Regions from separate parts of the Streptomyces sp. NPDC006435 genome, predicted to be linked through region 1. Evidence: riboswitches for the same ligand, from Rfam matches in the RefSeq annotation. Region 1 holds a riboswitch; each other region holds the start of a gene.
The links. Region 1 has a riboswitch for S-adenosylmethionine ahead of ABZZ04_RS12715 (aminotransferase class V-fold PLP-dependent enzyme). Riboswitches for the same ligand answer to the same signal wherever they lie in the genome.
Positions count from the first base shown of each region.

Region 2: linked by a shared signal. The riboswitch ahead of thrC (threonine synthase) and the one ahead of ABZZ04_RS12715 (aminotransferase class V-fold PLP-dependent enzyme) in region 1 are both predicted to bind S-adenosylmethionine.
Region 3: linked by a shared signal. The riboswitch ahead of ABZZ04_RS27385 (hypothetical protein) and the one ahead of ABZZ04_RS12715 (aminotransferase class V-fold PLP-dependent enzyme) in region 1 are both predicted to bind S-adenosylmethionine.

Region 1 covers NZ_JBEXPY010000009.1:103,196-112,811, reverse strand. The annotation lists gene ABZZ04_RS12740 (NlpC/P60 family protein) at 1-882, opposite strand, end outside; gene ABZZ04_RS12735 (NYN domain-containing protein) at 1,167-2,528, opposite strand; gene ABZZ04_RS12730 (hypothetical protein) at 2,566-2,808, opposite strand; gene ABZZ04_RS12725 (rhomboid family intramembrane serine protease) at 2,970-3,722, shown strand; gene ABZZ04_RS12720 (Lrp/AsnC ligand binding domain-containing protein) at 3,719-4,000, shown strand; gene ABZZ04_RS12715 (aminotransferase class V-fold PLP-dependent enzyme) at 4,080-5,456, opposite strand; SAM riboswitch class IV at 5,632-5,749, opposite strand; gene trpD (anthranilate phosphoribosyltransferase) at 5,877-6,941, opposite strand; gene ABZZ04_RS12705 (cytochrome bc complex cytochrome b subunit) at 7,066-8,691, opposite strand; gene ABZZ04_RS12700 (Rieske 2Fe-2S domain-containing protein) at 8,697-9,616, opposite strand, start outside.
Region 2 covers NZ_JBEXPY010000002.1:332,376-341,991, reverse strand. The annotation lists gene otsB (trehalose-phosphatase) at 1-762, shown strand, start outside; gene ABZZ04_RS03785 (AAA family ATPase) at 1,239-3,980, shown strand; gene ABZZ04_RS03780 (trehalose-6-phosphate synthase) at 4,206-5,621, opposite strand; gene ABZZ04_RS03775 (glucosyl-3-phosphoglycerate synthase) at 5,676-6,638, opposite strand; SAM riboswitch class I at 6,793-6,920, shown strand; gene thrC (threonine synthase) at 6,939-8,231, shown strand; gene ABZZ04_RS03765 (ubiquitin-like small modifier protein 1) at 8,263-8,541, shown strand; gene ABZZ04_RS03760 (cold-shock protein) at 8,987-9,193, shown strand; gene groL (chaperonin GroEL) at 9,575-9,616, shown strand, end outside.
Region 3 covers NZ_JBEXPY010000032.1:32,932-42,547, reverse strand. The annotation lists gene xylA (xylose isomerase) at 1-650, opposite strand, end outside; gene xylB (xylulokinase) at 892-2,373, shown strand; gene ABZZ04_RS27405 (VWA domain-containing protein) at 2,573-3,850, shown strand; gene ABZZ04_RS27400 (hypothetical protein) at 3,850-4,695, shown strand; gene ABZZ04_RS27395 (cytochrome P450) at 4,984-6,351, shown strand; gene ABZZ04_RS27390 (DUF4232 domain-containing protein) at 6,710-7,246, shown strand; gene ABZZ04_RS27385 (hypothetical protein) at 7,281-7,688, opposite strand; SAM riboswitch class IV at 7,737-7,846, opposite strand; gene ABZZ04_RS27380 (cytochrome P450) at 7,963-9,222, opposite strand; gene ABZZ04_RS27375 (cytochrome P450) at 9,219-9,616, opposite strand, start outside.

The DNA.
Region 1 (9,616 bases):
GCCCGGCTTCAGCGCGCTGCGCCCGATGTGGACCCCGTCGTTGATCTGGGTGTACGTGACCCGGGAGATCTGGACGTTGGCCTGGGCGTAGGCCCACTGGGTCAGCCCGGAGCAGTCGAAGGCGTCGGGGCCGGTGCCGCCGCGGACGTACGGCTTGCCCACCTTGGAGGAGGCGGCGCTCAGGGCGGCGGCGCCCCAGGAGGAGGCGGGGACCTCCTTGCCCAGATCGACCCGGTCGCCGGCGTCGCGGCTGGCGCGCTGCTCCTGCTCGCGGAACTTCGCCTTCTCGGCGGCGGTCAGCGTGTTGTACAGGCGCTGCGCCTCGGAGAGCTTGTCCTGAAGCTTCTTCTTCTTCGCCCCGAGCGTCTCGCGGATGTCCGCGAGGTCGCCCAGCTTGTCCTGGGCCTCCTTGCGCTTCTGCGCGAGGGAGCGCTGCTTCTCCTGGATCTTCTGGAGCGTCTCGGTCTGCTTGGCCGTCAGCTGGTCGAGCGCCGAGGCCTCGTCGAGGTAGGTGTCCGGGTTGGACGAGAGGAAGAGCTGGACCGACGGGTCTATGCCACCGGAGCGGTACTGCGCGGCGGCGAGCGAACCGAGGCCGTTGCGCAGGTTGTTGATCTCCTGCTGGCCGCGGGCCACCTTGTCCTGGAGCGCGCCGACTTCCTTCTCGAGCTTCTTCTGCTTCTCCTTGGCGCCGTTGTACTGCTCGTTGGCCGTTCCGGCCTCGTGGTTGAGCTTGTCGACCTTCGCCTTGACCTCGCTCTTGGAGGGCTTGGGGTCTGCCTGGGCGGCCTGGGAGGACAGGGCCACGGCCGCGGCGGCGGTCGCGGTGAGCACGGTCACACGGGCGCGGCTCGGCTGCTTGGGACGACGGTGGGACGCCACGGAGGCGAGCTCCTTCTTCCTCGAGCCGCCTACCGGGCTGTGGGGGAGGTGAATCCCCGGCTCCGTGCACGTCACGGACTCGGCGGTTCCTTCGCCGTCACCCCGGATGGGTGATCAACCGTGCGAAGGTTCGAAGGCCGACCCTAGTGACCATCTTGTGATCAGTTCAAATCCTCGCCGGAAAATTCTCACCCCGGGAGGCACTTCTTTACCCACATCACACGGGGTGTAGCGGCGACTTGACGGACCGTTCCCTGATATCCGCCGAGTACCGACAAGCGCGACTAGACGCGCGAAAGGCGCTTCAGGAGCAAGACGGACGCAACGGGCCTGGCGCCCGCCTTCGCCACCCCGTCGGCGACCTCGCGGTCGGTGGAGACCACCACGACGGGCCTGCCCGGGGGTTCGGCGCGCGCCAGTTGACGGATGAGCTCGTCGGCGGTCACCCCGGGCTTGCTGAACAGCACCCGGACCCCGCGCGGCGGTGCGAGCAGTACCGGGGCGGCCAGTTCGGCCCCGTCGAAGACGCAGGTCACCTCGGCGCCGGTCTGCGCGGCGAGCATCGAGAGCCCGCCCAGCAGCCGCAACCGCTGCTTCTCCAGCGGGAGCTGCGGATAGCCGGTCTTGGTGACGTTGTAGCCGTCGATGATCAGATGCGCCTGCGGCAGCGCGAGCAGCTGGTCCAGCAGGGCCGGGTCGGTCTCCGAAAGGGCCCTGGCCGCGATGTCCTTGGGCGACATCCGGCCCGGCTCGACCGCGTCGACACCGTCCGCGGGACGGATCGAGGAGGGCGGCAGGGCCAGTTCGCGACGGAGTCCGCTCGCCGCGTCGAGCACCGTGTCCAGCAGCAGCCGCAGCCGCATGTCCTCGACCGAGCGGCCCTCCCTGGCGGCCCGGCGGCCCGCCTCGACGGCCGCCTCGGCCTCCCCGAGCCGGGCCTTGAGCCGACGGCTCTCGCTCTCGGCCGCGGAGACCTGGGCCGCCGTCTCGGACCGCACGGCTTCGGTCTCGGCCCGGCTGCGGCGCAGCGCGGCCTCGCCCCGCTTGACCTCGTTGACGGCGCTGCGCAGCTTGCGCTGGAGGGACTCGGCCTCCTTGCGGGCCGCGTCCAGCTCGCCGCGCAGCCGTTCCGTCTCGCTCTTCGTCTGGGCGCGGGCCCGGGAGAGCTCCTCGCGCAGCCGCTCCAGCTCGCGGCGGCTCTCCTCGTCGGCCCGCTCGGCGTCCGCCCGCTGGGCCTCCTCGCCGGCGGCGGCGACCAGCTTCACCCAGCCCGCCGGACGCAGCACATAGGCCGCGGCGGCCACGTCGACCGGGTCGGCGGCGGCCGGCGGCGCACCGGACTCCAGGGCGGCGGCCAGTTCGGGCTGCCCCTCCTTGAGCCGTTCGCCGATGCGCTGCCGGAACAGGGCGTCGCCCTCCAGGGCGGCGGCCATCGCGTTCCCGGCGAACTTGGCGCGCCGGGTCGGGGTGAACCGGGCGTACTGCCTCAGCTGGGCCGGCAGTTCGCCGACCGTCAGCCCGCCGAAGGCGTCCGAGACCAGCGCCACGACCCTTCGTCGTACGCCTTCGGGCAGCGGTCGGTCGAGCGCCTCGACGGCGTCGTCGGCCGCCTCGGCCGCCTCGGCGCCATCAGCGGGCTGCTCCACGATCCGTCACCCCAAATTGTCTGTGGGCGCGGCTCCGTCAGGAGTCGGCACCCGGCCTGTCCACCAGTTCGATCTGATCCACCGCGTTGCACCAACGGCAGCGGACCGACTCGATGGTCTCACTGACCACCTCCCGTTCCTCGACGCTGGCCTCACCGGCCAGGTCGAGATGGACGTATTCGACGACCTTCGAGGAGCGCGTCACGTCGAAGCGGGTGAGATTTCCGCAGAGCGTGCAGCGCCAGCGGGTCCCGTCGGTCGGCTGGGGAACCGTCGTCATCGTTGCGTCCTCTTTCGTCGAGCCTCGTGCTGCTGCTTCAAGGATCTCGCGGTGCGCCGTCGAACTGCGGATGTCCTGCCGCAACCCTACGGCCTCGCCGCGTCCGCCCGACACGGCGAGGCGGTCTGTCCCGTTCCCTCCGCTTGCGTCATGCTCTGTTCATGATCGATCGGCGCACTGTGACCGACAGGTCGGCCGGCGGATTCCTGCGGACGGTCGCCCTGGGCGGATCGCCGATGACCCACGCCCTGATCGCGGCGTGCTCGCTGGTCTTCGTGATCAGTCCGCTGTCCGGCCTCAACCCGGTGCCCGGCGGCGCCGACGCCCGGCTGGCCGCCCAGGCCGGCTACTTCGAGCACTGGGGCGTGATCCCGAACGAGCTGTGGGACGGCCCGGCGCGGGTCCTGCTCACCCCGCTCACCGCCCTCTTCGTGCACGGCAGCTGGGTGCACCTGCTCGGCAACATGCTCTTCCTGTACGTGTTCGGGGCAATGACCGAGGAGCGCATGGGCCGTATCGGGTTCACCTTCTTCTACGTCATCTGCGGCTACCTCGCCCTGGTCGCCTACGCGGCCGCGCACGCCACGTCCGACCAGACGCTCGTCGGCGCCTCGGGGGCGATCTCGGCGGTGCTCGGGGCGTTCCTGTACCTGTTCCCCAGGGCCCGGGTGACCAGTCTGTTCCCGTTCCTCTTCTTCCTGCCGCTGCGCTTCCCGGCCTGGATCGTGCTGGTGTTCTGGTTCGTCCTGCAGTGGCTCGCGGTCCAGGGCGCGGGCAGCGGAGGGCCCGGGGTCGCCTATCTGGCCCATGTGGTGGGCTTCGCCCTCGGCTTCCTCTACGCCTGGGGGCGTTACCGGCGTACGGATAGAGTGAAGGCACCAGCCGCGGCCACCGAGGGAGAACGTCAGCCGTGATCACCGCGATCGTGCTCATCAAAACCAGCGTGGACCGGATTCCCGAGATCGCCGAGTCCATCGCCGCGCTGGACAGCGTCAGCGAGGTCTTCTCGGTCACCGGTACGTACGACCTGATCGCCATGGTCCGGGTGGCCAAGCACGACGATCTGGCGGACATCATCCCGGGCCGGATCAGCCGGATCCCCGGCGTCGAGGCCACCGACACCCACGTGGCGTTCCGCACCTACTCGCAGCACGACCTGGAGGCGGCCTTCGCCATCGGGCTCGACGCGTAGGCGGGGATCACCGCCACGTGACACTTCGGCGGGGTACGGGCGGAAGCCGCCCGTACCCCGCCGAAGTGCTGTGTGCCGGTCAGTGCTGCGCGGTGCCCCGGTCCGGGACGCAACGGCCGTCCTCGGTGCGGTACTTCCACTGGGCGCCCTCGCGCACCAGCTCCTCGACCGCGCGGACGAAGCGCTCGATGTGCTCGTCCGGCGTACCGGCCCCGAAGCTCACCCGGATCGCGTTCAAGGAGCGCTCGCCCGGCTCGGCCTCGGGCGCGCCGCACTCGCCGACCTCCTGCGGGTCGCTGCCCAGCAGGGTGCGGACCAGGGGGTGGGCGCAGAACAGTCCGTCGCGGACCCCGATGCCGTACTCGGCGGAGAGCGCGGCGGCGAAGTGCGAGCTGTTCCAGCCCTCCACCACGAAGGAGATCACGCCGACCCGCGGGGCGTCGTCGCCGAACAGCGAGAGCACCTTGACCTGGGGAATCCCCGCGAGACCGGCCCGGACCGCGGCGACGAGGCGCTGCTCTCGGGCGACCAGCGTGTCGAAGCCCGCCTCCTTCAGCGCCTTGCAGGCGGAGGCGATGGAGTACGCGCCGATGACGTTGGGGGAACCGGCCTCGTGCCGGGCGGCCGTGGTGTGCCACTCGACGTCCACCCCGCCGTCGGTGCGGCGGGCGACCTTGCGCGAGGCGCCGCCGCCGGCCAGGTAGGGCTCGGCCTCCCGCAGCCAGTCGGCCCGGCCGGCGAGCACGCCGGAACCGAAGGGCGCGTACAGCTTGTGCCCGGAGAAGGCGACCCAGTCGACGTCCAGCTCGGCGATGTCGACGGGGTGGTGCGGGGCGAGCTGCGCGGCGTCCAGCACGATCCGGGCGCCGTGCGCGTGCGCGGCTGCCGCCAGCTCCCCGACCGGCCACAGCTCGCCGGTGACGTTGGAGGCGCCGGTGACGCAGACCAGCGCGGGACCGTAGGGGTCACGCGCGGCCAGGGCCCGCTCCAACGTCTCGACGGCCTGGGCCGGGGTGCGCGGGGCGTTCAGGTAGGTCACCCGCGCGTCGCGCCACGGCAGCAGCGAGGCGTGGTGCTCGGTCTCGAAGACGAAGACCTGGCAGTCGGCGGGGAGCGCCGCGGCCAGCAGGTTCAGCGAGTCGGTGGTCGAGCGGGTGAAGACCACCTGGTCGTCCGCGCGGCAGCCGAGGAACTCCGCGACGGTGGCGCGGCTGTTCTCGAAGAGGTCCGTGGAGAGCTGGGAGAGGTAGCCGGCGCCGCGGTGGACGCTGCCGTAGTACGGGGCGTACGCGGCGACGTCGTCCCAGACGCGCCGCAGGGCGGGCGCGCTGGCGGCGTAGTCGAGGGCGGCGTAGGCGACTTCACCGCCGGTGACCAGCGGAACCGTCACATCCTCCCCCAGAACGGGCAGGGGGGCACAAACCGACTCGTCGATGGCGGCGGTGGGGACAGACATGGCGAACTCCCGTAAGAGGCAGGCGAAGAGCGCGCACCGGCGGACACGCGGCAGTGCGGCGGAAAGAGAAAAAGGGTGTGCGGAAGAGGGCCGGCCGGCCCTATCGCATTCGCGTGCTCACAAGAGGCTCCCTAGGGACCAGGACCCCGGGGGTTGGCATTCACAGATGCCGAGGGGCCCGCGCTTGCCGCGGACCTCGCTGCCCACGGCCTGGTCTTCACCCGGGGCACCCCGCCACGGACGGAGGGTTGCCGGACAGCGGGCCGGGGCCGTAGTCGCTGTCACTCATGACCTGTCCAGCATCTTGCCATACGCGCGGACGTGCGCAAGGCGCAGTCCAGGATCCGGACTGCGCCCTGCGTCACTTCTCCGCCCGTTCGAAAGCCTGCCGGGACCTGCCGATGCCCGCCCGGCGGGCTGTCAGGCGTTGCTGGCAGCCACCCAGCGCTCCAGCGTCCGCGCCGCCGCGCCCGAGTCGATGGACTCGGCCGCCTTCGCCATCCCGGCGGCGAGCTGCTCGTTCAGCGTGCCGTCCGTCGGGTCCAGCGCCGTCAGGGCCGCCGCCGAGTTGAGCAGCACGGCATCGCGCACCGGCCCCCGCTCGCCCGCCAGCAGCCGGCGGGCCACATCGGCGTTGTACGAGGCGTCCGCGCCGCGCAGCGCCTCCACGGGCACCAGCTCCAGACCGACGTCGCGCGGGTCGAACGCCTCCTCGCGGACGGCTCCGTCCCGCACCACCCAGACCCGCGAGGTCGCGGTCGTCGTCAGCTCGTCCAGGCCGTCGTCGCCGCGGAAGACCAGCGAGGAGTTCCCGCGCTCGGCGAGCACCCCGGCGACGATGGGCGCCATCTTCGGGTCGGCCACGCCGATGGCCTGGGAACGCACCCGGGCCGGGTTGGTGAGCGGACCGAGGATGTTGAACGTGGTCGGCGCGCCGAGCTCCTTGCGGGCCCTGGCCGCGTGGCGCAGGGCGGGGTGGAAGCGCACCGCGAAGCAGAAGGTGATGCCCGCCTCCTCGGCGACCTCGACGACCCGCTGGGCGGAGAGGTCCAGGTTGACGCCGAGCTTCTCCAGTACGTCGGAGGCGCCGCTCGCCGAGGACGAGGCGCGGTTGCCGTGCTTGACGACCTTGGCCCCGGTGCCGGCGATGACGATCGCCGACATGGTGGAGATGTTGACCGTCTTGGCGAGGTCGCCGCCGGTGCCGACGATGTCGACCGTGCGGCCGGGCACCTCGATGGTGTGGGCGTGCTCGTACATCGCCCGCACCAGGCCGGTCACCTCGTCGATGGTCTCGCCCTTGGCCCGCAGCGCCACCGCGAACCCGGCGGTCTGCACATCGGTCGCCTCGCCGCTCATGATGCGGTTCATCGCCCAGGCGGTGTCGTCCGCGGTGAGGTTCTCGCCGCGCAGCAGGGGGTTCAGCACGCCGGGCCAGGAACGGTCCGCCACGCTGTCGCCGCCGATCGGGGTCACAACGTTCATGGTCCGCTCCCGGGGTCCACAGTCGGTAAAAGGATCGTCTCCACCCTATCGATCGGAAGAGGACGGCGAAGAGCCCCGTCCAACGCATGGACGGGGCTCCTGCCGTGGCGATCAGTTCAGGCGATCAGTGGTGACCGTGGCCGCTGGTGATCTCCTTGTACTCCTCGACGGTGGGCTTGGCGATCTGGTTGTCCTCGCCGTAGTAGCCCTTGCTGAGCCGGGCGCGCAGCTTCTCCAGCGCCGACACCTTGCGCTCGACACCGTTCTCGTCGACCGTCGGGCCGATCTCGACCGGCTTGTACTGCTCGTGCGCGGTGAGCGTGTGCAGCTGCTCGGGGCCGAGCGGCTCGTGGATCTCGACGAACTCACCGTGCGGCAGGCGCTTGATGATGCCGGACTCGCGTCCGTGCAGCACCTTCTCCTTGTCGCGGCGCTGGAGGCCGAGGCAGATCCGCCTGGTGACGATGAACGCGATGATCGGGCCCGCGAAGATGAAGATCCGGACGAACCACGAGATGGCGTTGATCGACAGGTGGAAGTGCGTGGCCCACAGGTCGTTGCCACCGCCGATGAAGACGACGACGTACTCGGTGATCCAGGCGACGCCGAAGGCCGTCCGGGTCGGGGCGTTGCGCGGGCGGTCCAGGATGTGGTGCTCGCGCTTGTCCCCGGTGATCCAGGACTCGATGAACGGGTAGACCGCGAGAACCGCGAGCACCAGTCCGAAGGCCATCAGCGGGATGAACACGCCCAGGACGAGCGTGTGGCCCCAGAGGTTGACCTCCCAGCCCGGCATCACTCGGATCAGACCCTCGGCGAAGCCCATGTACCAGTCGGGCTGGGCGCCGGTGGACACCTGGTCCGGACGGTACGGACCGATGTTCCAGATCGGGTTGATCGTGGCGATGCCCGCGATGATGGCGATGATGCCGAAGACCAGGAAGAAGAAGCCACCGGCCTTCGCCATGTACACCGGCAGCAGCGGCATGCCGACGACGTTCTTGTTGGTGCGGCCGGGACCCGCGAACTGCGTGTGCTTGTGGTAGAAGACCAGGATCAGGTGCGCCACCAGCAGGCCGAGCATGATGCCCGGCAGCAGCAGGATGTGGATCGAGTAGAACCGGGCCACCATGTCGTGGCCGGGGAACTCCCCGCCGAACAGGAACATCGAGATGTACGTGCCGACGATCGGCATCGACAGGATCGCGCCCTGGGTGAAGCGGACACCCGTACCGGACAGCAGGTCGTCCGGGAGCGAGTAGCCGGTGAAGCCGGTGAACATGCCCAGCACGAACAGCAGGAAGCCGAACAGCCAGTTGATCTCACGCGGCTTGCGGAACGCACCCGTGAAGAAGACGCGCATCATGTGCACGAACATGCCGGCCAGGAAGATCAGCGCGGCCCAGTGGTGGATCTGGCGGACCAGCAGACCACCGCGGACGTCGAAGCTGATGTCCAGCGTCGAGGCGTAGGCCTCGGACATCCGGATGCCCTGCATCGGCTCGTACGAGCCGTGGTACACGATCTCGTTCATGCTGGGGTGGAAGAACAGCGTCAGGTACACACCCGTGAGGATGATGATGATGAAGCTGTAGAGGGCGATCTCCCCGAGCATGAAGGACCAGTGGTCCGGGAAGATCTTGCGCATGTTGGCCTTGGCCAGGGAGTAGATCCCCAGGCGGCCGTCCGCCCAGTCGGCCACCCGCTCGCCGGCGGGCGCCTTGCGCTTCGTATCGGTCACAGTAGTCATCCGTGTCATCCCCGCTCGAAGAAGGCAGGACCGACGGGCTCTTCGAAGTCACCGAGCGCTTCGAGGTTGCCCTCGCTGTTCACGCCGATCCGCAGCTGCGGGAGGGCGTGACCGGCCGGACCGAAGATGACGCGGGCGCCGTCGGAGAGGTCGAAGGTGGACTGGTGGCACGGGCAGAGCACGTGATGGGTCTGCTGCTCGTACAGGCTGATCGGGCAGCCGACGTGGGTGCAGATCTTGGAGAAGGCCACGATTCCCTCGTGGGACCACTCCAGCTCGCGCTTGTCCTTGATGTTCTCCGGCTGGATCCGGACGATCATCAGCGCGGCCTTGGCGATCTGGTTGTTGAAGTCCTCCGCGTCCTCCTCCAGGCCCTCGGGCATGGCGAAGGTCAGCGAACCCACGATCACGTCCTCGGGACGCAGCGGCTCCATCGTGTTCATGTTGATGAGCTGCTTGCCCTTGCTCCACAGGGTCTCGCGGAGCTTCTTCTCGGGCAGCGGGCCGAGGTCGCGCAGCAGCACCACACCGGAGAGCGGCACCAGGGCCAGCGCGCCGAACATGGTGTTGCGGATCAGCTTGCGACGGCCGATCGCGGACTCCCGGGCACCGTCCGCGAAGTCGGCGAGGACCTTCGCCTTGACCTCGGGCTCGGCCTCGATCGGGTGCCGGTCGTCGGCGACCTCCACGTCGGACATCAGCGTGCGCGCCCAGTGGACGGCACCGGCGCCGATCGTGAAGAGGGCCACGCCCAGGGTCAGGCCCAGGGAGAAGTTGAGCGCGCTCACATGACCGAAGGGCCAGATGTACACGATCTTGTCGACCGGGAAGATGACGTACGAGGCGATGAAGCCGACCGTCGCCAGCATGGACAGCGTGAACAGCAGCGCGACGGCGCGCTCGGAGCGCTTCGCGGCCCGTTCGT
Region 2 (9,616 bases), on a different contig from region 1:
GTCGTCGCACTCGACTTCGACGGCACCCTCGCCGACATCGTTCCCGACCCGGAACAGGCCCGCGCCCACCCCGGAGCCGTCCCCGCACTGGCCGCGCTCGCCCCGAAGGTGGCCTCCGTCGCCGTGATCACCGGCCGCCCGGCCGGGGTCGCGGTCCGGCACGGCGGCTTCGCCGGGGTTCCCGGCCTCGACCACCTCGTCGTCCTCGGCCACTACGGCGCCGAACGCTGGGACGCCGTCACCGGCACCGTCCACGCCCCGGCCCCGCACCCCGGCCTCGCCGCGGTCCGCGCCGAACTCCCCGGCGTGCTGGACCGGGCCGGCTCCTGGCACGGCACCTGGACCGAGGAGAAGGGACAGGCGATCGCCGTCCACACCCGCCGCGCCTCCGACCCGCAGGCCGCGTTCGACGCCCTGCGCGCCCCCCTGGGCGAGCTGGCCGCCCGGCACGGACTCGTCGTGGAACCCGGCAAACTCGTCCTGGAGCTGCGCCCGCCGGGCGTGGACAAGGGCGTCGCGCTCGCCCGGTACGTACGGGAGACGGACGCCGAGTCCGTGCTGTACGCGGGCGACGACCTCGGCGACCTCGCGGCGTACGCCGCGGTGGAGAAGCTCCGCACCGCCGGCCCCGACGGCATCCCGGGGCTCCTGGTGTGCAGCGGCGGCGCGGAGGTGCCGGAACTGGCGGACCGGGCCGACCTGCGCCTGGCCGGACCCGCCGCGGTCGTCGGTTTCCTGGCGGCCCTGGCCGAACACATCTGAGCGATTACTAGGTCGGTAGGATTCCTGGGCATGGTGGATGTTGGGGTGAGACAGCTACGAAGGAGCCGGGACAGGCTGGAGCGTAGAGCCAAGTCGGCCCAGGACGAAGGAGACCCGCAGACTGCTGGCCTGATGCTCTTCTACAGTGCGGAATGCGGGCTCAAAGCCGAGATTCTGGCTATGAACGGGAGCCGGGACACATCACAGCTCCCCGGGTACCTGCGTAATCACGATCTGCGCGCGTTGGCGAAGGAACTACGGCTGTCCGCACCGACACAGACCGGGCTGACCCCCTGTCGGCGAAAGACCGCCCGAAGCGGTGCCACGCAGGGGGCGGTACAGCCTGCCCCCGTCGATCCGCCGAGCCTTCACCAGGCATGGCGTTACGGCGCGGACTTGAATCCGGATGATGAAGCGCGGGCATTGCAGGCGCTGCGCACACTGATCGCAGGGTCCAGGACGGGAGCAGAGTGACGATGGCGGAAACCTACCGGGCTGTCGAGGCAGTTAATCTGTTCACTTGGGTAGATGTCGATGAACGTCTGTCGGCCGAGGCGGCTGAGGGACGGTGGCCGGACTGGCTGATGGAGGCCGACGCTTGGTGGGACGGTCTGGAGCTGACGGTCCGGTCCGGTACGGGGGAGCCAGACGTCCGCCGATGGCTGGATGACGTCTTCGGAACGGGTTCATCCCTCGGCAACCCGGGGGGGCTGGTCCTTGCGTTGGATCGCCCGGCCGAGGTGGAAGCAACCGGACTGCCGGTGACGTTGCTTCCTGACACGGAGTACGTGCGCAGCCGTCGTGACCCACGCCTGATGGAACGGCGCATCACTGCGGAGCTCGCCGACTTCATGGAGCGACCCACGCAGAACTCGTTTGTTTCCGACGTGCAGATGCTGGCCTTTCACTCGTTCAAGGGAGGAGCAGGGCGCACTGTTCACGCGGTTGCGTTGGCCGACGAACTGGCCAGGCGCGGGCGCCGGGTACTGCTTGTGGACGGGGATCTGGAAGCTCCCGGCATTACCTGGATGTACCAGGCGCAAGGCGGAGCATGCGATATTGCCTACGAGGATGTGTTGGCGCTGCTGCACGGTACGCCGCGAGGCGGCCAGCAGGAGGCGATCGCCATTGCTGCCCCGTACCTGGCGAATCAGGAGGTGGCACGTCATCGCGAGGGAGGGTCCCTGGTCGTCCTGCCGGCCAGCAGGAGACTTCGGCTGGGGCCGCCTCGTATCGAGCCCGCTCACCTGATCACGAAGGACCGTCCCGCGTACTTTCTGACCGAGTCGCTGGCGGAACTTGCTGCAGAGGCGGGCCTGGATACCGTTCTCGTCGACCTGCGTGCTGGTGCCTCTGAGCTGTCCGCACCTGTATTGCTGGACCCGCGGATACAGCGCGTATTCGTTACGACACTGAGCAGCCAGTCTCTGGAAGGGACAGAGCAACTCATCTGCCAGCTCGGGAACAAGGCTCCTTCTCTGGAGGGGACGGATCCGGCCCCGGCAGCCGTCGTGACCCAGTACCGACTTGATGCGCACACAGCGGAGGCCGAGCAAGCCAAGGCACGCCTGGCGGCGTCGCTGGAATGCTTCACCGCCAGGTATCAGGAACAGTCGCAAGGCCTGGAAAGCGGTGACGCCGATGGACTCGATACTGGTGATGTCGACTCACTAGTCCGGGCGGAGCCGCTACTCAGCCCGTTCCGTGAAGAGCTGCTCGCACTGCCCCGGAGCTGGGACGACGTGATCGATGTCGTACGGCGATGCGGTGTGAGTGAACTGGTGGGGAAGCTGGTTCCGGAACTTCCGGTGCCCCCTCTGGACGGTGGGCCCCTTTCAGAGAGCGAAGGCAGTTTGGAAGAGCGCAGGGGGGCACTTCATAAAAGAGCACGTTCCCTGGTCTTCGCGGAACGAAGCGGTCTTGACAGCGGCCTCGGGTTCTTGTCAACGGAGCCTCTTCGCAGGTTGGTGGGCGACCACCGTACGAGCCTGCCGGTTACGGTCGTCGTTGGAGCGAAGGGTGCGGGAAAGACCTTTACCTACGCACGACTGTGTGCGGCGGCCCGATGGGCTGCCTTCGCCGAGCACGCACAGGAATCGGTACAGGCCGACGCGCCAGTAGTGCCAGTCCTTGACCCTGGAAACATGGACCAGTACGGTTCCGGCGCCTCGTCCGAAGGCCCGCAGGCACTACGGGACCGTTCGGCCGGGGGGCAGGGTGCACGTCCGGACGACATCCGCTCGCTTCTCCAGGACGCGCTGGACAGCGAACGCCGTGAGGATCAGCGATTCTGGCGTTCGACCTGGCTGCAATGTATGGCTGTGGCAGCCGATGGACCCGGTGCGCTGGAAGCGAACGCGGAGGAAGTGCTACTGCATCGCAACCTCTCAAAGCCTGTCCTCTTCGTGTTTGACGGGCTGGAGGACTTCTTCCAGGACCTTGAATCCGATGCGCAGGCCAAGCGCATGGCACTGCGTACCTTGTTCACGGATGTTCCGGACTGGTTCCGTATGATGCGCAGTCGGCGACTCGGGCTGGTGATCTTTGCCCGCAAAGATCTGGTCCGGTACTCGCTGCGTCAGAACGTTGGTCAGTTCCTTGATCGGTACGACCCCTATGAACTGCGCTGGGACGCGCACGAAGCATTGCGTCTTGCTCTTTGGGTGGCGACCACGGCCGGAGCGGTACACCAGCCAGAAGAGGAATTGGCCCTGATGGCGCCTGACGCCGTGGTCCAAGCCCTGATTCCAGTTTGGGGTGCGAAGCTCGGCCGGGACAACTCACGGGAGGCATGGACCGAACGGTGGGTTCCTGCTGCCCTGGCCGACTTCAACGAGCAAGTACAGGCCCGTGACGTCGTTCGCTTTCTCCGAGACGCAGCAGAGCTGTCCATGAACGATGAGGACTGGCCGGACCGGTTGCTCAGTCCGTCCGCACTGCGCATGGCTCTGGTGCGTTGCAGTGCTGAGAAGCTGAAGGAATTGCAACAGGAGAACCCGAGCCTTGGGAATCTGCTGCGGTCCGTCGGCTCCAGGGCTGATGAGGTGGTGATGCCCTTCGAGGCGGAAGCCGTGGGCCTCGATGCTAATGGCATCGTGCAGCTGGAGGAGGCTGGAGCCTTGGCCAGGGACAACGATGGACGATACCGTCTTCCGGAGATCTACCGGCACGCCCTCGGTTTCCGGACCAGGGGGCGGGCCCGAGTAGTGCGGGGCTGAGATTTGGGACTACATGGGTGGGACCGCTGCAGTCGTCCCCATCCGGTGTCAGGATGTTCTCGTCCGAGCATTGGCCCGGCCGCGGTCGTCGGTTTCCTGGCGGCCCTGGCCGAACACATCTGAGCCGCCCGGGGCCGCACGACCGAGGACCGCCCGGGGCCGCCGCACGACCGGGGCCACATGGCCGAGGACCGCCCGACCGGGGCGGCCCTGCGGTACCGGCCCTCAGCCCCGCCGCAACGCGTCCAACTGGTCCAGGAACCACTGCTGCGGCGGCAGCGCGACCGCCGCCGCGGCCAGCCGTTCCGTGCGCGCGGCCCGCTCGTCCTCCGCCATCGTCAGCGCCTCGTGCAGCGCCGCCGCCGTCGCGGAGACGTCGTACGGGTTCACCACCACCGCGTCGCCGCCCAGTTCCTCGTACGCCCCCGCCTCCCGCGACAGCACCAGCGCGCAGCCGTGGTCGGAGACCACCGGGATCTCCTTGGCGACCAGGTTCATGCCGTCGCGGATCGGGTTGACGAGTGCCACGTCGGCCAGCCGGTACGCGGCGAGCGAGCGGGCGAAGTCGTCCTTGACGTGCAGCACCACCGGAGTCCAGCCCGCCGTGCCGTACGCGGTGTTGATCTCGTCGGCGACCCGCCGTACCTCGTCCGTGTAGTCCCGGTACACCGCGAGGTCCTGCCGGGAGGGGTACGCGAACGCCACGTGGACCACCCGCTCGCGCCACTCGGGGCGGTCGTCGAGGAGCGCCCGGTAGGCGAGCAGGCCGCGCACGATGTTCTTGGAGAGCTCCGTCCGGTCCACCCGTACGATCGTCCTCCGGCCGGGGCCGGCCTGCTCGCGCAGTGCCGCCATCCGCTCGTCCACGTCCGCCTCGTGCGCGCGGCGACGCAGGAAGTCCGCGTCCGCGCCGAGGCCGTGCACCCCGACCTCGGTCCGGCCGGTGCCGCCCACGATCCGGGTGCAGCAGTCGACGAACGCGTCGGCCCAGCGCCGGGTCAGGAAGGCGGCCCGGTCCGCGCCCAGGATGCCGCGCAGCAACTGCTCGGCGATGTCGTCGGGCAGCAGCCGGAAGTAGTCGACGGGCGCCCACGGGGTGTGCGAGAAGTGCCCGATCCGCAGGTCGGGGCGGAGCGTGCGGAGCATGCCGGGCACCAGCGCCAGGTGGTAGTCCTGCACCAGCACCGCCGCGCCCGGCCCGGCCTCCTCGGCGAGCGCCTCGGCGAAGGCCCGGTTGTAGGTCTCGAACGAGGCCCACTGCTGCCGGAACCCCGCGTCGAAGACCGGCTCCAGCGGCGTCTGGTACAGCATGTGGTGGACGAACCAGAGCACCGAGTTCGCGATGCCGTTGTACGCGTCCGCGTGGACGTCCGCGTCGATGTCGAGCATCCGCACGCCCGGCTCGCCGACCCCGCGCCGGACCGCCTCCCGGTCCCCGTCGCCGAGCGCGGCGCACACCCACAGCTTGTCCTCGACGGCGCTCAGCCCGGAGACCAGGCCCCCGCCGCCCCGTCTCGCGTCGAGCGACCCGTCCGTTTCCAGGGTGTACGACACCGGGCCGCGGTTGGAGGCGACGAGAACCTGGGCGGAGGGCCGGGCAGGAGAACGGGCAGGGGACTGGGCTTCGTGGTCGGAGGCCATGTTGCGGAATCTAGCCCGATCACGAACCGCCCAAACGTGCGAAGTCGGGCCGGTTCAGGCCGCGCGGCGCGAAACGTACTCCTCGATCTCGCGCATCGGGGGCCGCTCCTCGGTGTCCACGGCGTGGGTGCGCGGCACGAAGCCGTCCGGGCCCCGCTCGAACTGGGTGAGCGCGGGGCGCACCAAGTGGCCCCGTGACAGGCGCAGTTGAGCGGTCCGGTAGATCGCTGCCGCCATCCGGCCCAGCGCCTGCCCGTCCTGGTGCCGGTGCCTGCGCACTCCCACGTCCACCTGGGCCAGCGCGTCCAGCCCCACCGTGTGCAGCGCGTCGACCAGCAGCCCCAGCTCCACCCCGTAGCCGACGGGGAACGGCAGCTGTTCGAGCAGGGAGCGGCGCACGGCGTACTCGCCGCCCAGCGGCTGGACGAAACCGGCCAGCTGCGGCCAGTGCAGATTCAGCAGCGGGCGGGCCACCAGCTCGGTCACCCGGCCGCCCTGGGCCGCCGCCCCGCCGGTGCCGTCCCCGAAGGGGCGGTCGTACATCGCCTTCACGAACTGCACGTCCGGGTCGGTCAGCAGCGGGCCGACGATGCCGGAGACGAAGTCGGCCGAGAAGTCCTTCAGGTCGGCGTCGACGAAGCAGACGATGTCGCCGCCGGTGACCAGGAGGGACCGCCACAGCACCTCGCCCTTGCCGGGCACGGCGGGTATCCGGGGGAGTATCGAGTCGCGGTGCACCACCCGGGCGCCGGCCTCCCGGGCCACCCGGGAGGTGGCGTCCGTGGAACCGGAGTCGATCACCACGAGCTCGTCCACCAGATGGACCTTCTCCATCAGCTCGCGCCGGATCGTCGTGACGATGTCGCCGACCGTCGCCTCCTCGTCGAGCGCGGGCAGCACCACGCTCACGCTCCCGCGGCGCGGGTCCGCGGCCTTGGCGGCCAGCAGACGCTCCAACGGACGGTCGGCGGCCGACCAGGAACGCCCGGCCAGCCAGCGTTCGACCTCTTCCAGCACGGTCGATACTCCCTGTTATGTGATCCATCTCGCGGTTCGGACTGCTGTCTCGACAGCCTGGTGCTTCGGTTACAGTCTTGAACAACGCGGATGACCGTCGCATGTCGGGGTCCATCTGCCAATAAACGCCCGGATCGAAGATCCGGTGCCAAAGAGCTCATCCAGAGGGACTGAGGGAACGGCCCGTTGAAGTCCCGGCAACCCTCCTGCCGGCCGCGAGGACACGGTGGGGAAGGTGCCAATTCCGTCTTGTGGCGAAGTGCGTCACAAGGAAGATGAGGAGAAAGGGCCTCCGCCATCATGGCTGTGCAGACTGTTGCAGCGAACACCGAATCCTCCGTCGACCTCGGCCCCGCCGCGGCGCTTTCCTGCCGCGAGTGCGGCGAGCGCTTCGACCTCGGCCCCATCTTCGCCTGCGCCTCCTGTTTCGGGCCGCTCGAAGTGGCGTACGACCTGCCGAGCGGTTCCCCCGACGAGCTGAGGAAGCGCATCGAGGCGGGCCCGAACAACATCTGGCGCTACGCGCCGCTGCTGCCGGTCCCCGCGGACGTCGCGGACAAGCCCAACATCAACCCCGGCTTCACCAAGCTGGTCAAGGCCGACAACCTCGCCCGCGAGCTGGGCGTCACCGGCGGCCTGTACGTCAAGGACGACTCCGGCAACCCGACGCACTCCTTCAAGGACCGGGTCGTCGCGATCGCCGTCGAGGCCGCCCGCGCCTTCGGCTTCACCACCCTGTCCTGCTCCTCCACCGGCAACCTCGCCGGTGCGGTGGGCGCCGCCGCCGCCCGCGCGGGCTTCCGCTCCTGCGTGTTCATCCCGCACGACCTGGAGCAGGGCAAGGTCGTCATGGCCGCGGTGTACGGCGGTGAGCTGGTCGGCATCGAGGGCAACTACGACGACGTCAACCGCTTCTGCTCGGAGCTCATCGGCGACCCGCTCGGCGAGGGCTGGGGCTTCGTCAACGTCAACCTCCGCCCGTACTACGGCGAGGGCTCCAAGACCCTGGCGTACGAGATCTGCGAGCAGCTCGGCTGGCGGCTGCCCGACCAGATCGTCATCCCGATCGCGTCCGGCTCCCAGCTCACGAAGATCGACAAGGGGTTGCGCGAGCTGATCAAGCTGGGCCTGGTCGAGGACAAGCCGTACAAGATCTTCGGCGCCCAGGCCGAGGGCTGCTCCCCGGTCTCCGCCGCCTTCAAGGCCGGTCACGACGTCGTGCGGCCGCAGAAGCCGAACACCATCGCCAAGTCCCTCGCCATCGGCAACCCGGCCGACGGCCCGTACGTCCTGGACATCGCCCGTCGCACCGGTGGCGCGGTGGAGGACGTGGACGACGAGCAGGTGGTCGACGCCATCAAGCTGCTGGCCCGCACCGAGGGGATCTTCGCGGAGACGGCGGGCGGGGTGACGGTCGGCGTGACGAAGAAGCTCATCGAGGCCGGTGTCATCGACCCGACGCTGACCACCGTCGTCCTCAACACGGGCGACGGCCTCAAGACCCTCGACGCGGTGGCCGCCACCTCGCAGGCGACCGCGACGATCCGCCCCAGCCTGGACGCGTTCCGCGCCGCGGGCCTCGCCACCAGCTGACCACCCGAGACTTCAGGAAGGGCACCCGATCATGAGCGTGAACGTCCGCATCCCCACCATTCTCCGCACCTACACGGGCGGCCGGGCCGAGGTCCCGGCGGAGGGCGCGACCCTCTCCCAGGTCATCGAGTCCCTGGAGAAGGACCACCCGGGCATCGCCGCCCGCGTCCTGGACGACCAGGGCAAGCTGCGCCGCTTCGTGAACGTCTACGTCAACGACGACGACGTGCGCTTCGAGAGCGGTCTGGAGACGGCCACGCCGGACGGCGCCGGCATCTCGATCATCCCGGCCGTCGCGGGCGGCTGCTGACGGCTCGTCGGGCCGCACGCCGAATCACCCGAACGGAATTGCCCTCTCCGGTTTCAAACCTCTCCGGGTTTGAAACGGAGGGGGCAATTCTGCATGGTTGAGCGCGGTAGAGTGTGGGAAGTCCCCCCAGCTGCCCGTACCGCCCGCATATGAGAATGCGCCGCGTCGCGACAAGATGCAGCCAAAGTGCTCGAACTCCTTGCGCCATAAGTCACCTTTGTCTGGCCCGACTTGCCCTGGAATCTCATGAATTCCGCATATTCGGGCGTTCGGCGCTGTCGAGAATTCTCGTCCGATTGACCTGTTGCAGAGGGCAGTTGGGCAGATACATTCAGCCGCGGTCGACGCGTTCCGGCGCACGCACCCTCTCCTGTCGGAGGGTGGGTTCTGACCCGGGACCGCGAAGTGCGGCCCCGCGCAAGGGCCAGTAATAGGGGAGTTAGGCATGGCTCAGGGCACCGTCAAGTGGTTCAACGCGGAGAAGGGGTACGGCTTCATCGCGGTCGACGGTGGTGCGGATGTTTTCGTCCACTACAGCGCGATCCAGATGGACGGGTACCGCACCCTCGAAGAGGGTCAGCGAGTTGAGTTCGAGATCTCGCAGGGCCAGAAGGGGCCCCAGGCGGACATGGTCAAGCTCGCCGTCGGCTGAGTACGGCGCGGTCGGCCAACGACACCACTCACGCACGGAGGTCCGTACCCCCCAGGGGTACGGACCTCCGCGCGTTCCGGCGTGCCGCCCCGGCGCCGTCCCGGGGTGGCTGACGTCGTCCGCGACCGGAGAGGGGCGCTTGCGCCCTCCCGTCACCCGACCGCCACCCCTCGTCGAGCCTTCTCCGAAGGCGCTTGCACTCTCCAGGGGCGAGTGCTAATTATTGGCGTTAGCACTCTCCAGGTGAGAGTGACAGAACTTGGATCGGGCCGGTGAGGCCCGCAGGCCGGCGGGGCAAGGAACCACCGGTCACGCAGGCCGTCCGTCGCGGGCGCCTCCCGGTCCGGAGAAATCCACCCCTGTCCGGGAGGACCACTTCACATGGCCAAGATCATCGCGTTCGACGAGGAGGCCCGGCGCGGT
Region 3 (9,616 bases), on a different contig from region 1:
TTGACGCCGACCAGCTCCGGGCGTTCCAGACGCTCGATGAAGGCGAGGGCGTGGCCGATGGTCGGCAGCAGGATGTCCCCGCGCGGCTCGTTCGGCTTGGGCTCGATGGCGAACCTCAGGTCGTAGCCCTGCTCGGTCACGTAGTCGCCGAGCAGGTCGAAGGCCTCCTTCATCCGGTCGAGGGCGACCCGGACGTCCTTGGCGGCCCCGGACTCGGAGCCCTCGCGTCCGCCCCAGGCCACATAGGTGGTGGCGCCCAGCTCGACGGCGAGGTCGATGTTGCGCAGGGTCTTGCGCAGTGCGTAGCGACGTACGTCGCGGTCGTTGGCGGTGAACGCGCCGTCCTTGAACACCGGGTGCGTGAAGAGGTTGGTCGTCGCCATGGGGACGACGAGCCCGGCCGCGTCCAGTGCCTGCCGGAACCGCTTCACGATCCCCTCGCGCTCGGTGTCCGTCGCGCCGAACGGGATCAGGTCGTCGTCGTGGAAGGTCACGCCGTACGCGCCCAGTTCGGCGAGCCACCGCACGGTGTCGACCGGGTCGGCCGCCGCGCGGGTCGCGTCGCCGAACGGGTCGCGTCCCTGCCAGCCCACCGTCCAGAGCCCGAAGGTGAACCTGTCCTCGGGGGTGGGCGTGAAGCGTTCCGTCATCGTCTGCCGCCTTCGGTACGGGCCGGGCCTTATTTGTTAAGCGTCATGACTAATCATGCACGACCACCTCGGGGCACGTAACCCCTCACCATCGGCCGCGAAGTCCGGTACCCTGCCCCACCGGCCCGGTACCGGCGTGATCGGGGAGCGGCGCCACCGCTGTGCGGAGCGGGGTCGGTCACGTAATTTGTTTTGCGCACGATCAAATATGCCGGACCCGCGACAGAGGAATGAGGGCGCCATGCCGCCGCGCACCGTCGTCATCGGTGTGGACAGCTCCACCCAGTCCACCAAGGCGGCCTTCGTCGACGCCGGGAGCGGTCGGCTGCTGGCCGTCGGCCGTGCCCCGCACCGCGTCGACGGGGAGGCGGGGGCCCGGGAGAGCGACCCGGAGGGGTGGTGGCGGGCGCTGTGCGACGCCGTCGCCGCCGGGCTGGCGGAGTCGGGGGCCGCGGGATCCGAGGTGACCGGCATCGCGGTCGCCGGGCAGCAGCACGGGCTGGTCGTCCTCGACCGCTCGGGCCGCCCGTCGCGTCCCGCGATGCTGTGGAACGACACCCGCTCCGCCCCGCAGGCCGCCGCGCTCACCGCGGCGCTGGGCGGCCCGGACGCCTGGACCGCCCGGACCGGATCGGTGCCGGTGGCCTCCGTCACCGCGTCGAAGTGGCAGTGGCTGCGGGAGAACGAGCCGGAGCACGCCGCTTCTGCCGCCGCCGTGCGCCTTCCCCACGACTTCCTGACCGAGCGTCTCGCGGGCGTCGCCGTCACCGACCCCGGCGACGCCTCGGGCTCCGGCTGGTACTCCACCGCGACCGGCGCCTACGATCCCGAGATCCTGGAACTCCTGGGCCTGGACGCAGGGTTGCTGCCGGAGTCGGCCGACTCCGGGGCGACGCGCGTCGGTTCGCTGACCGCGCGGGCGGCCGAGGCGCTGGGCCTGCCCGCCGGGATCGCCGTGGCCGCGGGGACCGGGGACAACATGAGCGCCGCGGTCGGGCTCGGGCTGGGCGGCGCCGGGCTGCTCGACCACCCGGTGCTCAGTCTCGGCACCTCGGGCACGGTCTTCGCCTCCTCCCGGACCCGGCCCGCCTCACCGGCCCTGTCCGGCTTCGCCGGGACGGACGGCACGTACCTCCCGCTGGCCTGCACCCTCAACTGCACGCTCGCCGTGGACAAGGTGGCCGCGCTGCTCGGCCTGGACCGCGACGACGCGGCGCCCGGCGGCGACGCGGTGCTCCTGCCCTACCTCGACGGCGAACGCACCCCCGACCTGCCCACCGCCGCCGGTCTGCTCACCGGGCTCCGGCACGACACCACGTCCCGGCAACTGCTCGGCGCCGCCTACGAGGGCGCCGTCTTCACCGTGCTGCGCGCCCTGGACGAACTGCTGCGGGCCTGCGGTCTCGACCCGGCCGCCCCCGAGGTGGCCGCCCGGCCGCTGCGTCTGATCGGCGGCGGGGCCCGGGGGCGTGTCTGGGTGGAGACGGTGCGGCGGCTGTCCGGGCGGCCGGTGATCGTGCCGGGCGGCGGCGAACTGGTGGCGACCGGGGCCGCGGCGCTGGCGGCGTCGGCGGCCGGTGGTGCGGATCCGGTCACGATCGCCACCGGCTGGGGCACCGGCGAGGACACCGAACTGCCCGCCGTCCCGCGGGACTCGGCCACCTGGGACCGGATCGGTTCGGTACTGGAACGGGCCGCGGGCCCCCTGCTGGGCGGCCGCTGACCCCACGTTCCCCGGATTCCCCGGGCGTCCCGTGCGTCCCGCCTCCGGGTGCCCGTGCGCCCCGGCGCGCGCCGCGTCGTACGCCCCGCGGGCAGTTCTGAGCTGCCGTCACGCCGGTCCGGCCGGTACCCGTCGGTGCTCCCCCGTCGCCCCCGGGACCGGTTTGGGGAAGCGAAGCGGTCTTCACTAGTATCCGGCGATGATCATAAGAAAAAGGCTGACGGCCGGGGTGGGCATCCTGCTCGCGACCCTGACCGCCGGGCTCGGTTCGGCGATCCCCGCCGCTGCCGACGAAGCCCCCGCCAAAGCCTCCCCCAAGGTCGAGCTGGTGCTCGACGTCAGCGGTTCCATGAGGACCCGCGACATCGACGGCCAGTCCCGGATGACCGCGGCGAAGCAGGCGTTCAACGAGGTCCTGGACGCGGTTCCCGAGCAGGTGCAGCTCGGCATCCGGACGCTCGGCGCCGACTACCCCGGCGACGACCGGAAGGTGGGCTGCAAGGACACCAGGCAGCTCTACCCGGTCGGCCCGCTCGACCGCACCGAGGCGAAGACGGCCGTCGCCACCCTCGCCCCCACCGGCTGGACCCCGATCGGTCCGGCCCTGCTGGGCGCAGCCGACGACCTGGAGGGCGGCGACTCCACCCGCCGGATCGTCCTGATCAGCGACGGCGAGGACACCTGCGGCCCGCTCGACCCGTGCGAGGTGGCCCGGGACATCGCGGCCCGCGGCATCCACCTCGTCATCGACACCCTGGGCCTGGTGCCGAACGCGAAGATCCGCGAGCAGCTGACCTGCATCGCCGAGGCCACCGGCGGCACCTACACCGCCGTCCAGCACACCGACGAGCTCTCCGGCCGCGTCAAGCAGTTGGTCGACCGGGCCGCCGAGCCCGTCGTCACGCCGGTGGCGACCGAGGGCACCGACCGGTGCTCGACCGCGCCGCAGCTCAAGCCCGGCCTGTACACCGACCGCCAGAAGTTCGGCCAGCACCGCTGGTACCGGGTGGACGTACTGCCCGGCCAGGAACTGCGCACCTCGGTCAGCGTGTTCGCCGACCGGGCCGTGAACAACGACTACGGCGTGCTGCTGCGGGCGCTGACCGTGCACGGCCGGGAGATCGTGCGGGGTTCGGAGTCGGGCACCGGCCGCACCGACGCGATCTCCTCCGGTCTGCGCTATCCGAGGGCCGGTTCGGCCGAGACGGACAGCGACGACAAGCCGGCTGCCGAGACCGTGTGCCTCCAGGTCAGCAACTCCTTCTCGGCACCGGCCTCGGTGAAGACCTCGCCGGGCATGCCGGTCGAGCTGACCGTGGACCTGGTGGACGACCCGGACGAAGCGGCCGACGTGGCCGCCTTCGGTCTCGGCCGCGGCTGGTGGCTGCTGGGCGTGCTGGTCCTCACCGGACTGGTCGTGGGCCTGGTGTTCGGCTGGATCTCGCGCTGGCGCATCGCCGTCTGGAGGACCAACTGATGAAGCGAACGACACGCGCGTTCACAGCCGCGCTGCTGACCGGGCTCGCCCTGCTGACCCCGGCGGGTGCCGCGGTGGCCGACGACCCGTCGGCGAGCCCGAGCCCGAGCGCCTCCGACGAATCGGCCGGCCCCACCGAGGCCGGCACCACCTTCCGTACGGCGACGGCGATCCAGCAGGGCCTGACCGCCACCGCCGATGCGTCCACGGGTGACTACCTGTACTGGGTCTTCCCCGCCGACGCGGGCCAGCGGGCCACCGTGAAGGCGAGGATCACCCTGCCCGAGAGCGCCACCCGGCACGGCGCCTCGACGTGGCAGGTCGACGTGTACGACGGGCTGCGGCGCCGTCAGGCGTGCATGTACGGCCGCCAGACCGGAAAGGCGGCGGCCGACGCGTCGACGGTCGAGCTGGCCTGCGTCCTGCGGACCGTCCGCGCCTGGGCCGAGCCGTGGGCCGACGACCCGCTGCCGGGCAGTTACTACGTACGCCTCACGGTCGTCGGGCTGCCCCCGTCCGACCTGGGGCTGCCGGTACGGACCGAGGTCGAGGTCAACTCGGTCGACAAGGGCGGTGCCGGTGACGTGGACGGCACACTCGCCGAGCCGCTGGTGCCCGGCGTCTCCTCCGTCGCGCAGGCGTCCGACGACTCGGCCGCCGGTGACGACGCGTCGGACGAGGCGTCGTCCGGCGACGGGCCCGAGGACGGCTGGTCCTCCGGCTGGTGGACCGACCGCTGGCTGTGGACGGTGGGCGGCGGCGTCCTCGGGGCGCTCGCGGCGGTCTTCGGGTACTCCCTCACCCGTGGCGGCGGCCGCCCGTCCAGGGTTCCGCCGGGCGCCTGACCCGCGCCCCCGTACGGCGTCCCGACCCGGTGGACGGGCCCGGCCCCGCAGGGCCCGTCCACCGGGAACGGCACGCCGGCCCGCCGCCCCTCCCGCTCTCCCCGTCTCCCCTCTCCCCGCCTCGTCTCCCCGTCCCCGTCGACCGTCCGCCCACGGGGCGCCCGACCCGGCTACTCTCGTCAACTCACGTACCGTGCAGGGCCGATGACATGTGCCACCGGTGCGGGAGCCCTGAAGTCAGGTCGCTGCGCACCCCCTCGGGTGCGCCACAAGGGAGCGGAGACCTTCATGTCCACGGAGACCGGCCCGGCCATCGACGCCGAGCCGCGGAGCCACACGATCGTGCCGGGCCCGAAGGGGCTGCCGTTCCTCGGGAGCATGCCGCAGTTCGCGAAGAATCCCCTCGCCTTCTTCGAGCGGCTGCGCGACCACGGGGACATGGTCGGCTGGCGCTTCGGCCCCAACCCGTGCGTGTACATAGCCGATCCGGACTGCATCGGCGAACTGCTCACCGAGACCGAACGCACCTTCGACCAGCCCGCACTGGGCATCGCCTTCCGTACCGTGATGGGCAACGGCGTGGTGGTCGCCCGCGGCACCGACTGGCGGCGGAAGCGCTCCCTGGTGCAGCCCTCCGTGCGCCCCAAGCAGGTGCGGTCGTACGCGGCGACGATGGCGGGCAGCACGGTGGAGCTGGCCGACACCTGGTCGGACGGCCAACGCGTCGACGTCAAGCGGGAGATGGCCGCCCTGACCCAGCGGATCGCCGTCCGCACGATCTTCGGCGTGGACACCCCGGCCGACACCGAGGCGATGGGCCGGGCGATGGACGTGGCACAGCAGGAGATCGGCAAGGAGTTCGCCGGGATCGGCGCGCTGCTGCCGGACTGGGTGCCGACGCCGGGCCGGGCCCGGATCAAGAAGGCCGCGGCGGTCATCGACGCCGAGGTGGCCCGGGTCGTCGCCCGCCACCGCGACGGCGGGGACGAGCGCCCCGACCTGCTGAGCCGACTGCTGACCGCGATCGACGAGACGGGCGCGCACCTCACGGACCGGGAGATCCGGGACGAGACGGTCACCCTGTACATCGGCGGGCACGAGACGACCAGCTCCACACTGGTGTGGGCCTGGTACCTGCTGTCCCGCAACCCGCGGGCGCGCGCCGCGCTCACCGAGGAACTGGACCGGGTCCTCGGCGACCGGGAGCCGGGGTTCGACGACTACTCCCGGCTGACGTACACCCAGTCCGTGGTCAAGGAGACGCTGCGGCTCTATCCGACGATCTGGCTGGTCACCGGCGTCGCCAAGGAGGGGGCGCGGATCGGCGGCGTCCCGGTGCCGCAGGGCACCCGGGTGTGGAGCAGCCAGTGGGTGACGCACCGCGACGCGCGGTGGTTCCCCGGGCCGGAGGAGTTCCGCCCCGAGCGCTGGGACCCCGAGGAGGGCGACGACATCGCGGAGTACGCCTGGTTCCCCTTCGGCGGCGGCCCCCGGGTCTGCCTGGGCACCCGGTTCGCGATGGTCGAGGCGGTGCTGATCCTGGCCGTGCTGGCACGCCGCTTCGAACTGGACGTGGACCCGGGCACCATCGACCCCGTACCGAGCCTGACCCTGCAGCCGGACCGGGAGGTGCTGGCGACGCTCCGGGCACGGTGACGGCACGGGGCGGCCCTCGGGACCCGGGACCGGGCCCCGCGAGGGCCGCCCCGACGCGAGGGCGCCGTCCGTCATCGGCGCCGGGCCGCATGGATCCCCCCGAAGTGGCCCCGGCCCGAAACGGGCCGGAAGGAATCGGCCGGCCGTCCCGCGCACCGCCCCGGACGCAGCCCGGGAACCATCCGCGCGTCATCCGCACACCGCCCGCGCACCATCCGCGCACCGGATATACCGAACCGATATGTCCGATCTGTCGCGGGGATCATGTCATTCGGTCCACACTGTCCATGTCGGCCGTACCGGCCCACATGGCCGTCAGGCCGTATCCGCAGGCTGTCGATCCAACGGGAGAAACACCATGCGCCTCCGCTCCGCCCTCACCCCCGTCCTCTCCGTCGCGGCAGCCCTGGCGCTGACCGGCACCGCGATGTCGGTGACGGCCGGCACCGCGTCCGCCGGAACGATGAGCCGTCTCGCGACATGCCAGGAGAAGGCCCTCGACGTGCACGCCGCACCCGGCGGACAGCGGAACGTCGCCCGTGTCGACGTCACCAACCACGGCAACCGGGCATGTGTGGTGGACCGGATCCCGACGATCACCTTCAGGGGGCTGGACGGCTCCGCCCAGACCGTGCCGCCCGCGGAGAGCGGTCCCTACACGCTCTCCGCGGGCGAGCGGGCCTACGCCGCCGTCCGCACCGCGGACCCGGCGACCTCCGAGGGCCGTGTCGTCGACAGTCTCTCCGTGGCGGCCGACCCCTCCCACCTGGGCGTCACCTTCAGCGGGGCCACCGTGGGCATGCCCGGGGGCGTCCATGTGTGGGAGCCGATCACCACCCTGTGGCAGGAGTCGAGCGCCGCCGCGGACCGCGCCCTCGCGGACGCGGTGGGCTGACGGACGGCCATGGGCACGGCGGGCCGACCTGCGGCTACAGGCCGTAGGTCGTGCCGCCGACGGTCCGCCGCGGGTCGGGGGTACTCGTCGCGCACAGCGGGCCGCCCTCGAAACCCACGTTGACCAGCGCCGTGGCACGGCCTGCGGAGTCCACCAGCTTCAGGGCGTGCCACCTCGGCAGCCAGAACACGCGGCCGCGGTGCCCGGCGAGCAGTTCCGTCAGGGTCACCGGGGCGTGCGTCCACACCTTCGGCAGTTCCCCGGAGTGGTCGAAGGCGGGGCGCAGCCCGATCCAGCCGTCGGCGGCGACGTCGCCCGAGGTGAGCAGGAGCTCCACGGCCTGGCCGGGCTCCTGGTGGCACTTCTTGGCGTGGATCCAGTGGACGTGGTGACCGGGACCGTGGCCGGAGCAGCCGTCGTCGGGGATGAGGTGGGGGAGCATGGGTTCTCGCCTTCCCGAGATCATGGACCTCAGGTGCTCTGCCCCGACGGTCCGCTGTTCCCCGCACGCCGCGCACGGGGCAGGTCCTCACCCGGAGCACCCGCAGCGGAGCGGGGTGCCGTCCAGTCAGCCGGGGCTGCGCACTGGAACTCATGACCCACCAGGACTGTATCCCACGGACGGTGCCGCCCGACGGGTGGTCAGGGCCCGTACCGGCGAGGGCACCGGCCTCCTCGCGCCACCCGCCGTCCACCCACCCGTCGGCCGTCGGCCGTCAGCCGTGCAGCAGGACCGGGAAGGCCGCCATGTCGTTCTGCGTCATCACCGGCAGTTTGCTGATCTCCTCGTCCGGGACGGCCGCCCGCAGTGCGGGAAAACGCTCGAACAGCGCGGGCAGGGCGATGCCGGCCTCGACGCGGGAGAGCGCCGCGCCGGGGCAGATGTGCGGCCCGTGGCCGAAGGTCATGTGCCGGATCGGCGTCGGCCGGGTGACGTCGAACGCGTCGGCGTCCGCCCCGTGCTGCTCGGTGTCGCGGCCGATGGCGCGGTAGGAGATCACCACGCCCTCGCCCTTCGGGATCACGTCGTCGCCCACCTGGATGTCCTCGGTGGCGAACCGCATCAGCAGATGGGTGGTGGGGGTGTCCCAGCGCAGGGTCTCCTCGATCACCGTCTCCCACGGGATCTCGCCGTCGAGCACCTTGCGCAGCTGGTCGGGGTGGGTGAGCAGGGCCCGCACGGCGTTCAGGATCAGTCCGATGGTGGTCTCGTGACCGGCCGCCACCATCGCCTTGAGGTTGCCCACCACCTCCTCCTCGGTGAGCGGTTCGCCGCCCTCCTCGGCCAGGATGAGCGCGCTGGTGAGGTCGTCGGTCGGCCGCACGGTCTTCTCGCGCACGAGGTCGGTGTAAAAAACGTCCAGTTCGGCCAGCAGCGCCAGGCGCTCCTCCTGCGGCGTGAGCATGGAGAAGAACGCCTTGTACCGCTTCATCAGCATGGGGTGTTCGGCCTCGTCCACGCCCATCAGCATGCCGACGACCCGCATGGGCAGCGGCTGTGCGAACACGGACTTGAGGTCGACCACCCCGTCCTCGCTGCGCTCGCCGTGCTCGGCGAGGGCGTCGAGCAGTTCCTCGGTGAACTTCTCTATCTCCGGGCGTATCTCCTCCAGCCGGCGCGGGGTGAGCGCCTGGGAGGTCTTGGTCCGCAGCCGCCGGTGTTCCGCGCCGTCCACGGTGAACATGGAGCGCCCGGCGTCGATCATGCCGATCAGCGGCCAGTCGTGCGTGACCTCCCCGCGCTGCCAGAGGCCCCAGACATCGATGTCCTTCACCAGCCGTGGGTCGACGAGCAGTTGGCGGGCCAGGGAGTGCCGGGTGACGGTCAGGGCCGGTACGCCGAGCAGTTCGATCCTGGCGAGCGGACCGGCGTCGCGCAGGCGTGCCGTCTCGCCGTCGAGGTCCTTCACCAGCGGGTCGACGACCAGGACCGGGCCGTTCGAAGCGTCTTCTCGGGCGGCGTGCGGACAGTTCAAAGGAAGTCTCCTGTCGATCGTACGGGGGAGAACCGGACGGGCAGCGCGGTCATCCCCCGCAGGAAGGCGGACTGTCGTCGGACCAATTCCCGTGCGGGAACGGACAGTTCCAGGTCGGGCAGCCGGTCGAGCAGCACCTCGATCCCGGTGCGGGCGATGATCTCGGCTATCTCCTGCGCGGGGAAGGGGCAGCGGTACTCGCCGTGGCTGAACGCCATGTGCGCGGCGTTGCCGCCGCGGCCCGACGGTCCTCCCGCGGTCGAGAGGTGCTGCCGGATGTGCGGGTCGGTGTTGGCGGCGCCCAGCCCGAGGAGCAGCATGTCCCCGGCGCGGATGCTCCGCTCCCCCAGCCTGGTGTCGCGCGCCGCCCAGCGGCCGGCGAGGATCTGCGTCG